One region of the Nesterenkonia aethiopica genome, then DNA from elsewhere that is predicted to be linked to it. Evidence: predicted binding sites of a transcription regulator. Region 1 holds the regulator's gene; the other holds the start of a gene.
What was found. The regulator HrcA, encoded in region 1, represses chaperone genes, less so after heat shock. The targets are predictions, from matches to a motif close to TTNGCACTCGNNNNNNNCGAGTGCNAA.
Positions count from the first base shown of each region.

Region 2: groL (chaperonin GroEL) is a predicted target of HrcA. The motif match lies at 1,908-1,934, and genes of this name have one in related genera.

Region 1 is NZ_BAAAVT010000004.1:149,859-155,444, reverse strand. It holds gene ybeY (rRNA maturation RNase YbeY) at 1-133, opposite strand, end outside; gene ABD658_RS04085 (PhoH family protein) at 133-1,275, opposite strand; gene ABD658_RS04080 (16S rRNA (uracil(1498)-N(3))-methyltransferase) at 1,268-2,080, opposite strand; gene dnaJ (molecular chaperone DnaJ) at 2,077-3,201, opposite strand; gene hrcA (heat-inducible transcriptional repressor HrcA) at 3,205-4,230, opposite strand; gene ABD658_RS04065 (DUF3097 family protein) at 4,395-5,216, shown strand; gene ABD658_RS04060 (DUF4870 domain-containing protein) at 5,351-5,586, shown strand, end outside.
Region 2 is NZ_BAAAVT010000006.1:36,461-42,046, reverse strand. It holds gene groL (chaperonin GroEL) at 44-1,681, opposite strand; gene ABD658_RS05470 (LytR C-terminal domain-containing protein) at 1,975-2,556, opposite strand; gene ABD658_RS05465 (DUF3263 domain-containing protein) at 2,687-2,989, opposite strand; gene ABD658_RS05460 (uracil-DNA glycosylase) at 3,313-4,011, shown strand; gene ABD658_RS05455 (threonine/serine exporter family protein) at 4,030-5,586, opposite strand, start outside.

The sequences.
Region 1 (5,586 bases):
GCAGCCGGGCATAGAGCATCCCGGTGAGGCGCCCGAGCATCTCCTGCACGTCCTCCGCCAGCGCGGAGGAGCCGGACTCATCGCTGATCGCCACACCCGCCGGCCGCGTGCAGGCAGATTCCGAGGACGGCATCAGCGCTCGTCCTCGGCCATGGCGGTCCTCTCGCTGCGGGGCCGCCGTCGGTCCTGCGGGCTCCGACGAGCGCCCTGGGGCCCACCGCCTGTCCCCGTGGAACGTCGGCTGTCCTGCCGCTGCTGGAAGGACTCATAGGCGTCGACGATCCGGCCCACGAGCTGATGCCGGACGACGTCCTGGGAGCCCAGGCGCGAGATCGTGATGCCCTCGACGCCGTCGAGGATGTCCAGCACGGTCCGCAGGCCCGAGTCGGTGCCATGAGGCAGGTCCACCTGGGTGATGTCTCCGGTGACCACGATCTTGGAGTTGAAGCCCAACCGGGTCAGGAACATCTTCATCTGTTCGGCGGTGGTGTTCTGGGCCTCGTCGAGGATGATGAAGGAGTCGTTGAGCGTCCGGCCACGCATGTAGGCCAGCGGAGCCACCTCGATGATCCCGGACTCCATGAGCCGCGGGATCGACTCCGGGTCGATCATGTCGTGCAGCGCGTCGTAGAGAGGGCGCAGATAGGGGTCGATCTTCTCGTTGAGGCTGCCCGGCAGGAACCCGAGCCTCTCCCCCGCCTCGACGGCGGGCCGCGTGAGGATGATGCGGTTGATCTCCTTGGCCTGCAGGGCCTGTACGGCCTTGGCCATGGCCAAGTAGGTCTTGCCGGTGCCGGCGGGTCCGATCCCGAAGACCACGGTGGCCTCGTCGATCTGATCCACATAGGTCTGCTGGTTCGCCGTCTTGGGCCGGATGGTCTTGCCCCGGTGGGACAGGATATTGGTGGTGATCATCCGGGCGGAGGCTCCGGCCTGGTTCGCCCGCACCATGGTCGCGACCTGCTCGACGATCTCCTCGCCCACCGTGGTGCCGGAGGCCGCCAGGCTCTTGAGCTGCGAGAGGATCTCCACGATCTGCCGGACGTCCTGCTCGGGGCCCGCGACCGTGATCAGCTGGTCCCGCAGGCCGATGGACGCCGCCGGGCAGATGCCCTGGAGGATGCGGATCGCCAGATCCTGCGGGCCGAGGGCACGGAACATCGTGTCGGAGTCGGCGAAGTGCACCGTGCGTTCGATGCTGCCCACCGGAGAGGCCGCGGCGCCGGCGGCCACACCGGAGGTGGAGTCGGCGGGGGTGAAGGGAGTATCAGTCATCGGTGCTCAGTCTACTGGTGATGTCGTCGGGAGCTTCCTCGCGCTCCCACCTGCCCAGCAGCACCTGGACGCCGGCCAGGGCGGCCGGCCCTGCGGTCGACGAACGCAGCACAGTGCGCCCCAGGCGCGCCACCCGAGCACCTGCGGCGACCAGCCGCTCGATCTCGCCCCGCGAGATCCCTCCCTCCGGGCCCACCAGCAGATGCAGCTCCTCGACGCTGGACGCATCGACGTCCTGCAGCGCGCCGGCCAGAGTGTGCTCGTCTGACTCATGGAGCACCACGACGGCCCGCCGCGGATCCGCGGCAGCTGCCGCCGCATACTGCGCGGTGGTGTGCAGCTGCTCCACCTCGGGGACGGCGGTGCGGCGCGTCTGCTTGGCCGCGGCCCGGACCGTCGAGACCCACTCCGCGTGCTTCTTCGCCTCCCGACCCGCCTTCCAGCGGGCCACGGAGCGCTCGGCCTGCCACGGCACGATCCGGTCCACGCCGAGCTCCGTGGCGGACTCGATCGCCTGCAGATCCCGGCGGTCCTTCGCCAGCGCCTGGACCAGCACAAGACGGGGACGCTCGTCGGGCTCCTCCTCGACGGCGGAGACCTCCACCGTCAGCACACCGGCCCCCGTCTCGACCACCGATCCGGTGACCCGCAGCCGGCGCGTGTCGGAGAGGTGGACCTCCTCCCCGACCTCGAGGCGCATCACCGTGGCCGCGTGGTGGCCCTCCGCGCCGTCGAGCCGGACGTGGTCGCCGCAGGAGACGCCGTCGAGCCGTCCCGGCGCCAGGTGGAACAGCGGAGCTGTCACAGGCTGTCCCAGGCCTCGCGGAGTTTGGCGAACATCCCCCGGTGCTCCGTGGTGGACTCCCCCAGCTCCTCGTCACGCTCGGCGGCCAGCTCACGGAGCAGCTCGCGCTGGCGATCGGTCAGCTTGGTGGGGGTCTCGACCTTCAGATGCACCTTCAGCGCACCGCGGCCGCCGCCGCGCAGGTGCGCGACACCGCGGTCCCGCAGCGTCAGCACCTCGCCCGACTGCGTGCCCGGCTTGACCTCGATCTCCTCGGTCCCGTCGAAGGTCTCCAGACTGACCGTGGTGCCGAGGGCGGCGGCCGTCATGGGGATGGACACGGTGGCGTGCAGGTCGTTCCCGCGTCGGGTGAAGACGTCGTGGGGCCGGACGTCCACCTCGATGAACAGGTCGCCGTGCGGCCCGCCGGCCAGTCCGGCCTCCCCTTCCCCGGCGAGGTGGATGCGGTTGCCCTTGTCCACGCCGGCGGGGATCTTGACCTTCAGCGTGCGGCGTTCGCGCACCCTGCCCTGTCCGTCGCACTCCTGACACGGGTCCTCGATGATGCTGCCGAAGCCGGAGCACCGGGCGCAGGCTTCGGTCTGCAGGACGGTGCCCAGGATGGAGCGCATGGGCCGCTGGACCTGGCCCTGACCGTGGCAGTCGGGGCAGGTCGTCGGGCTGGTCCCCTCCCGCGTGCACGAGCCATGGCAGACAGAGCACGTGACCGCCGTCTCGATCTCCACCTCCTTGGTGGTGCCGAACACGGCGTCCTTGAGATCGACCCGCACGCGGATGAGGGAGTCTTGGCCGCGCCGGGTGCGGGAGGCCGGACCCGAGGCTCCGGCGCCGAAGAACGTCTCGAAGATGTCGCTGAAGCCGCCGAAGCCCTGGCTCCCTCCCCCGAATCCGCCGCCGAAGGGCGACCGGCCGTTCTCGTCACCGGTGGCGTCATAGTTGCGGCGCTTCTCCGGGTCGGAGAGCACCTCATAGGCGCGTCCGATGAGCTTGAACTGATCGGCGGCGTCCTCCGAGGGGTTCACATCCGGATGCAGCCTGCGCGCCTTCTTCCGGTACGCCTTCTTGATCTCGTCGGTCGACGCCTCTCGGCTCACGCCGAGCGCCTCGTAGTAGTCAGTCACTTCTCACCCTTCAGAGAGAATCCGGGACAGGTACCGTGCCATGGCTCGCACCGCCGACATGGTGGAGCCGTAGTCCATGCGTGTGGGCCCGACGACGCCGAGCTTCGCGGCGTCGCCGCCGTCGCCGACCGCGTACTCCGCAGCGACCACCGAGGTCTCGGACAGCGAGTCATGGCTCGTCTCATGACCGATCCGCACGGAGAGGCCACGGCGGTCCTGCTCCATCTCGGTGAGCAGGCGCAGCAGGACCACCTGCTCCTCGAGGGCCTCCAGGACGGGACCGAGCGAGGGGCCCAGGTCGCGGTCAGACCTGGCGAGGTTAGCAGTGCCGGCCATGATGATGCGATCCACCCGTCCGGACTCCAGCACCGCCTCCACCGTGTGGGCGACGATCGCGAGGCTGGAGCGCAGCGACGGCTCGACCGAGCCGAGCAGGCGGTCCACCGGCAGCGGCAGCGCCGAGGCGGACCGGTTGTGGAGCTCCCCGGCGAGCCGCTGACCGAGCACCTGCAGCGAATCGTCGTCCACAGGCTCCGGCAGTGTGGCCATCCGCTGCTCCACCTTCCCGGAGGAGAGGATCACGACCACCAGCACCTTGAGCGGCCCCATGGACAGGACCTCGATGTGCCGGATGCGCGCCGTGGACTGCTGGGGGTGCTGCAGGACGGCGACCTGGTTTGTGAGCATGGCCAGCAGACGCACGGTCTGCTCCAGCATGGCGTCATGGTCGTCTGCGGCCTCCACCAGGATGTCCATCGCGCGACGCTCGGCCCGCGACAGCGGACGGACCTCGGTGATGCGGTCCACGAAGAGCCGATACCCCTGGTCGGTGGGGATCCGGCCCGCGGAGGTATGTGGGGCCGCGATGAGGCCTTCGGCCTCCAGGAAGGCCATGTCATTGCGGATGGTGGCCGGAGAGACCTCGAGGTTGTGGCGATCCACCAGCGCCTTGGACCCGACAGGCTCCTGGGTCTGGACGTAGTCCTCCACGATCGCACGCAGCACCTGCAGGCGACGGGTGTCAGACATCGCTGGTCTCCTCTCCCGGCGGCGATTGGCACTCTCCTGCGACAAGTGCCAATTCTAGCGCGTGTCGTCGGGATCCGCCGAAGTCGGCGCCGCCGCTGCTAGGCTCCCGGGCTGTGACATCTCCTCACTTCCCCACCGACTGGTCCGCCTGGGGCCCCGCGGACATGGCCGAACGGCGTCGCGCCCAGTACCGTGAGGTCCCGCCGCTCCCCGCCGACCACGGCACCGTGGTGGAGGAGACCGAGTCGGGGTGGGTCGGTGCCGTGGTGGGTGTGGAGGCGGCCGGCGGCATCCGCGTGGTCCGCCTGGAGGACCGCCACGGCCGCAGCCGGGCCTTCCCACTGGGGCACGGGTTCCTGCACGACGGCGCCCCGGTGGAGCTGGTCCCGCCGAAGCCTCGCACCGCCCCGCAGGGCCCCCGCCGCACCGCATCGGGCTCGCTGGCTGTGGAGGGCGCCCGGGCACGAGTCGCCCGGGCCTCCCGGATCTGGGTGGAGGGCACCCATGACGCCGAACTGGTCGAGAAGGTCTGGGGCGAGGACCTGCGGCTCGAGGGAGTCGTCGTCGAACCTCTGCACGGCGCGGACGACCTCGTCGGGGCCCTGCGGGAGTTCGGACCGAGCCGGGACCGTCGAGTGGGTGTGCTGCTGGACCACCTCGTCCCGGGCTCCAAGGAGAGCCGCATTGCGGCCGAGGCCATGTCCATGCCGGGGGCGGCCGGAAACGTGACAGTACTGGGCCACCCCTATGTGGATGTCTGGCAGGCGGTGAAGCCCCAGCTCGTGGGACTTCAGGCCTGGCCCGACATCCCTCGGCACATCGACATCAAGGTGGGCACCCTCCAGGCACTCGGCTGGCCGCATTCCGGGCAGCGGGACATCGCCGCCGGCTGGAAGCGGATCCTGGGGACGGTCTCCAGCTACACCGACCTGGAACCGGCCCTCCTGGGACGGGTCGAGGAGCTCATCGACTTCGTCACCGGCTGACGCCTGCGCCCGGCGGCTCCGCGGGGGTGTCGCCGGCAGCCCACGTCCAGGAGGGGGCGGTAGAATCTGCCTCATCCGTGCAGGCCTCCCGGGTCCGCACGACCGCCATCCCACGAGCATCAGAGAGGGGCGCCGTGCCACAGTCCGAGCCGCCACATCCGCAGCAGCCGAACTCGGGCGACCGTCACCGGCCTGCGGACCGACGCCGCCAGCACTCCGGGGACTCCGAGCGCGTCGAGGGCTCCGCCGACGCGGCGCTGCCGCTGACCCCTTCGGAGGACCGTCGCTGGGCGACGCTGTCCCACTTCGGCGGGCTCATGGGCTGCGTGCCGTCGCTGATCATCTACCTCGTGTTCCGGGATCGAGGTCC
Region 2 (5,586 bases), on a different contig from region 1:
CTGCGGGGCTCTCGTGCTGCTCAGCGCGACGGGCCGGGCATGATCACATCATGCCGCCCATGCCGCCCATCGGGTCCATGCCCTCGGCGCCGGCGCCGCCGGCGTTCTTCTCGGGCTTGTCGGCCACGACGGCCTCAGTGGTGAGGAAGAGGCTGGCGATGGAGGCCGCGTTCTGCAATGCCGAACGGGTCACCTTCACCGGGTCGTTGACGCCGGCGGCCAGCAGGTCCTCGTACACGCCGGTGGCGGCGTTGAGACCGGTGCCGTCGGCCAGACCCTTGACCTTCTCGGCCACCACGCCGGGCTCGAGGCCAGCGTTGATGGCGATCTGCTTCAGCGGGGCCTCCACGGCGAACTTCACGATGTTCGCGCCGGTGGCCTCGTCGCCCTCCAGGGACAGGGACTGGAACGCCCGGGCGCCGGCCTGGATGAGAGCGGCGCCACCGCCGGCGACGATGCCCTCGTCCACGGCGGCCTTCGCGTTGCGCACGGCGTCCTCGATGCGGTGCTTGCGCTCCTTGAGCTCCACCTCGGTGGCAGCACCGGCCTTGATGACGGCCACGCCGCCGGCCAGCTTCGCCAGGCGCTCCTGCAGCTTCTCGCGGTCGTAGTCCGAGTCGCTGTTCTCGATCTCGGCCTTGATCTGGGAGACGCGGCCGGCGATCTCGTCGGCGTCGCCGGCGCCCTCGACGATGGTGGTCTCGTCCTTGGTGACCACGACCTTGCGGGCGGTGCCCAGCAGGTCCAGGGTGGCGTTCTCCAGCTTGAGTCCGACCTCCTCGGCGATGACCTGGCCACCGGTGAGGATGGCGATGTCGGCCAGCATGGCCTTGCGGCGGTCGCCGAAGCCGGGGGCCTTGACGGCCACGGACTTGAAGGTGCCCTTGAGCTTGTTGACCACCAGAGCGGCCAGGGCCTCACCCTCGACGTCCTCCGCGATGACCAGCAGCGGCTTGCCGGACTGCATGACCTGCTCCAGGACGCCGATGACGTCCTTGACCGAGGAGATCTTGGAGTTCGCGATCAGGATGTACGGGTCCTCGAGGACCGCTTCCTGACGCTCGGCGTCGGTGACGAAGTAGCCGGAGAGGTAGCCCTTGTCGAAGCGCATGCCCTCGGTGAGCTCGAGCTCCAGACCGAAGGTGTTGGACTCCTCGACGGTGATGACGCCTTCCTTGCCCACCTTGTCGAGCGCCTCGGCGATCAGCTCACCGATCTGGTTGTCGGCGGCGGAGATCGATGCGGTGGCGGCGATCTGCTCCTTGGTCTCGATCTCCTTGGCGGACTTGAAGAGCTCCTCGGTGACCGCCTCGACGGCCTTGTCGATGCCGCGCTTCAGGCCCATCGGGTCGGCACCGGCGGCCACGTTGCGCAGGCCCTCCTTGACGAGCGCCTGGGCCAGCACGGTGGCGGTAGTGGTGCCGTCACCGGCGACGTCGTCGGTCTTCTTGGCGACCTCCTTGACCAGCTCGGCGCCGATCTTCTCGTAGGGGTCCTCCAGCTCGATCTCCTTGGCGATCGAGACGCCGTCGTTGGTGATGGTGGGGGCGCCCCACTGCTTCTCCAGCACGACGTTGCGGCCGCGGGGGCCCAAGGTGACCTTGACGGCGTCGGCGAGGCTGTTCAGGCCCCGCTCGAGGCCCCGGCGGGCCTCTTCGTCGAATGCAATGGTCTTAGCCATATCGGCACGTGTCCTTCCTGGACTGCGGGTGATGATGATTCAGACGTGTTCGCGTCAATCGGGTCGAACCTTGAGAGGTGCCCGCGACGGACGGCCGCACCCCCGCGTCACCGGGGGCGCATGGTTTCGGTGGCCTCACCTGTTCAGGTTCATCCCACTCGCCGCCGCAGGAGGCTGCACCCGTCACCGGGCTGGCAGTCTCCGGGGGAGAGTGCTAGCTCAATTTTTAGCACTCTGTGCAGGCGAGTGCAAACCCCTGAGGTGAGCTCCCGCCTGCTGCTGCGCGGCTGATCTCACTCGGCGAAATCGCCGTCGACCACGACGGCCACCGAACTCCACGCGCTGTTCTCCTCCACCCGCTCGATGCCGAGATTCTGCCCCACGTCCTCGGCGTGCTCCTCGGAGCCCGCCGGGTAGAAGACCACGGGGGTCTCGACGTCGTCGTAGGTCCACTCGGCCACGTAGGTGACGTTGTAGCCCATCTCCTCCAGCGTGGCCGCAGCCTCAGATTCGGCGCCCTCGTAGCCCAGGACCTGCACGGCCGCCTCGGTGTCCGCGGCGGTGCCGGTGGGCTCCTCCTCGGCACCCTCCTCGCCGTCCTCGGCGGCGCCGTCCTCGGAACCCTCGTCCTCGCCGTCGGACTCCTCCTGGGCCTGGTCCTGATCGGAGGCCTCGGTGTCGCCGTCGCGGAGGGTGGGCAGCACGAAGTAACTGACGACGCCGACCGCCAGGGCCAGCACCGCGAGCAGCCCGATCCACTTCAGGCCCCCGCCCCGGGAGCCCGTGGAGGCCTCGGCCGGGGCACGGTGCTTGCCGGCCTCGCCCTGCTGATAGGGAGGGACGTCGTCGAACTCGTCGTGCGGGAACTTGCTCATGGTGTGGCGATCCTCAGGCTGTGCGCGGACTGCGGACGGACGGTGAGGCGGACCGGAGAGCCCGGCCCGCTCGTGGCATCGGAGCTCAACATCTCAAAGCTCGTGATCGCGGAACTCCTCATCTCGACGGTCACCGGCGGGAGGCCCGAGCCCGCTGCCGCGCGTCGCGTTGGCGGCGCAGGCGCTTGACGAGCATGGGGTCGTGGGCGAGGGCCGCCTCGGAGTCGATGAGCCGGTTGAGCAGCTGGTAGTAGGACACCCCTGAGATGCCCAGCTGATCGCTGATCGCCTGGTCCTTGGCCCCGGCGTACTTCCACCATTGGCGCTCCAGGGCCAGGATCTGCTGCTCCTGCTCGGTCAGCTCCCCGGCGTCAGACGGCGCGTCCGCGACCTTGTCACGGGTGACGGCTTCGGCCGAGCTGGCAGAGCTCATCGATGCCTCCTGATCTCGATTCGGACCGATGCGCGACCGGCCCGCTGGTTCTGCGCCCATCCTACGGCCCGGAGCAGGCACGACGGCACATATCACCCGCTGTGTGTTCGCTGCCACAGGGACGCCCGGCGCACGGCGGACTCTCCCCAGTCCGGCCGCGCCCCGCACGTCGAGGAGTCATTTCCCCGCGCATCACCCCCTGAGCAACGCGCGCAAGCTTTCTGAGATGCACCGGAAATCGCCGCCTGGATCCTCCGCGGACCGCCTCCGGGCACATGACGAGCGACCACGCACCTCCCAGGCACCCTCTAAGGTGGTGGCCCATGGAGCTCTCCGAGAACCTCGTCGCACCCCTGGAGTCCGGCTGGGAGCGGGCCCTGGCCGCGCAGGAGCCGCAGTTCGCCCGCGTCCGCGAGGAGCTGACCCGCCGCCGGGCCTCCGGCGAGCACGTGCTGCCCGCCCCGGAGGCCGTGCTGCGCGCCTTCCGGCAGCCCTTCGACGACGTCCGGGTCCTGATCCTCGGCCAGGATCCCTACCCCACCCCGGGGCATCCGATCGGCATGTCCTTCGCCGTAGCCCCGGATGTGCGGCCGCTGCCCCGCAGCCTGCAGAACATCTTCCGAGAGCTGCATCAGGACCTCGGCATCGAGCCCGCTCCGCACGGCGATCTCACGGCGTGGAGCCGGCAGGGGGTGCTGATGCTCAACAGGGTCCTCACCGTCACCGCAGGCAGCCCGGGCTCGCACCGGGGCATCGGATGGGAGCAGATCACCGAGGCCGCCGTCCGGGCGCTGGTGGCCCGGGACACCCCGCTGGTCTCCATCCTGTGGGGCGCCGATGCGCGGCGCCTGCAGCCGCTGCTGAATGCGGGAGACCACACGGCAGTGATCACCAGCCCGCACCCCTCGCCGCTGTCCGCCCATCGAGGTTTCTTCGGCTCGCGACCGTTCTCCCGGACCAACGACGCTCTGCAACACCTGGGCGCGGCTCCGGTGGACTGGCGCCTGACCGCACCCGCCTGACCGCACCCGTCTGACCGTTCAGCGGCGTCGGCCGCGGGACCGCTCGTTGGACTGCAGCCCCGAGGTGAACGGACGCATCAGCACATCGCCGAGCACGATGCCGGCGGCGATGCCCAGGATGATGATCAGGGCGCTGAACAGCTCGGTCAGCCCGCCCATCATCGAGTCCACCAGGGTGACCTCGGGGTTGTCGAGAGCGATCTGATACATGCCCCGGAAGACCATGAGACCCGGGAGCATGAACATCATGCCCGGCACGGCGACCACCAGCTGCGGGGCGCCCATGCGCAGCGCCACCACACGGCCCAGCGCGCCGACCACCGTCGCGCCCAGGATCGGGGTCATCCGCTCCCCCAGGCCGATCAGCTCACCGGCATAGAACAGCAGGAAGCCCAGGGCCGAGACGGCACCGGTGGGCAGCAGCATCTTCCAGCGCGCCTGCTCCACGACGGCGGCGGCCATCGCGGCGACGAACACCAGCGCCACCAGCACGGTCGGATGGTAGATGCGGGTCAGCCCCACCGCCACCTCGATGTGCGGGGCACCCAGCAGGTCGGCCAGCACGACGCCGGCCATGATGCCCGCTGTCATCCCCGCGAAGGCGATCATCGCGGAGACCAGACGTCCGGCAGACGTGATGGGGAAGCCGTTGATCGCGTCCTGGATGGCGGAGACCACCCGGGCCGAGGGCAGCAGGATCATCAGCCCGCCGGCCACCACCATGGACGGAGTGATGGGCGCGTCCAGCATGAAGGCGCCCATGGCGATGAAGGTGGCCATGAAACCGCCGGCGGCCAGGGTGAAGAACTCCGGGACCCTCCAGACCGCCAGCTGACGGGTGATGCCCAGCACCACCAGGGTCGCGGCGAAGCCGAGGGCGGCGTCCAGAAGCGGGGCTCCGAGGAAGCTCGCGAACAGGCTGGCGAACAGAGCTCCGGCCAGGTTCACCATCCAGCGCGGATACGGCTTGGGCTCCCGGGTGATCTCCTGGAGCCGCTCGGCCGACTCGCCGCGGGTGAGCCGCCCGGAGATGATGTCGGTGACCAGCTCATGCACCGCGGCCAGGGCCTTGTAGTTCCGGGACCAGGAACGCACCACGCGCACCCGGGAGTAGGGGATCTTGCCGTCCGGTGCCCAGTTGAGGCTGATCGACTGGTTGGTGATGTCGACGTCGGTGTTCTTCATCCCGAAGGCCGCGGTGACCGCGATGATCGAGGTCTCCACCTCCAGGGCGCCGGCCCCGTACCGGAACAGCGCCTCCCCCAGGTCGAGGACGAAGGCGATCGTGGCCAGTTCGTCCGAGTCCACCGGCTGCTCGGCCTGACGGGGGTTCGCGTAGGGGGTGCCCACGAGCCGGTCCACCAACGGCACGGCCTGGGTGTGGGTCGTCTCGGCCCGCATGATGCGGCGCAGCACGTTCTGCGGCCGCACCTTCTGCTCGAACACGGAGCGGTCGAACAGCGGGGGCAGCTTCAGCTGGTCCGCCAGTTTCGTCCCTGCGGGGCGGAGCACGGAGCGACGACGGATCGGTTCGCTGGCGGGCGCGGCGGAGACCTCGTGCGGGTCCGCCGCCAG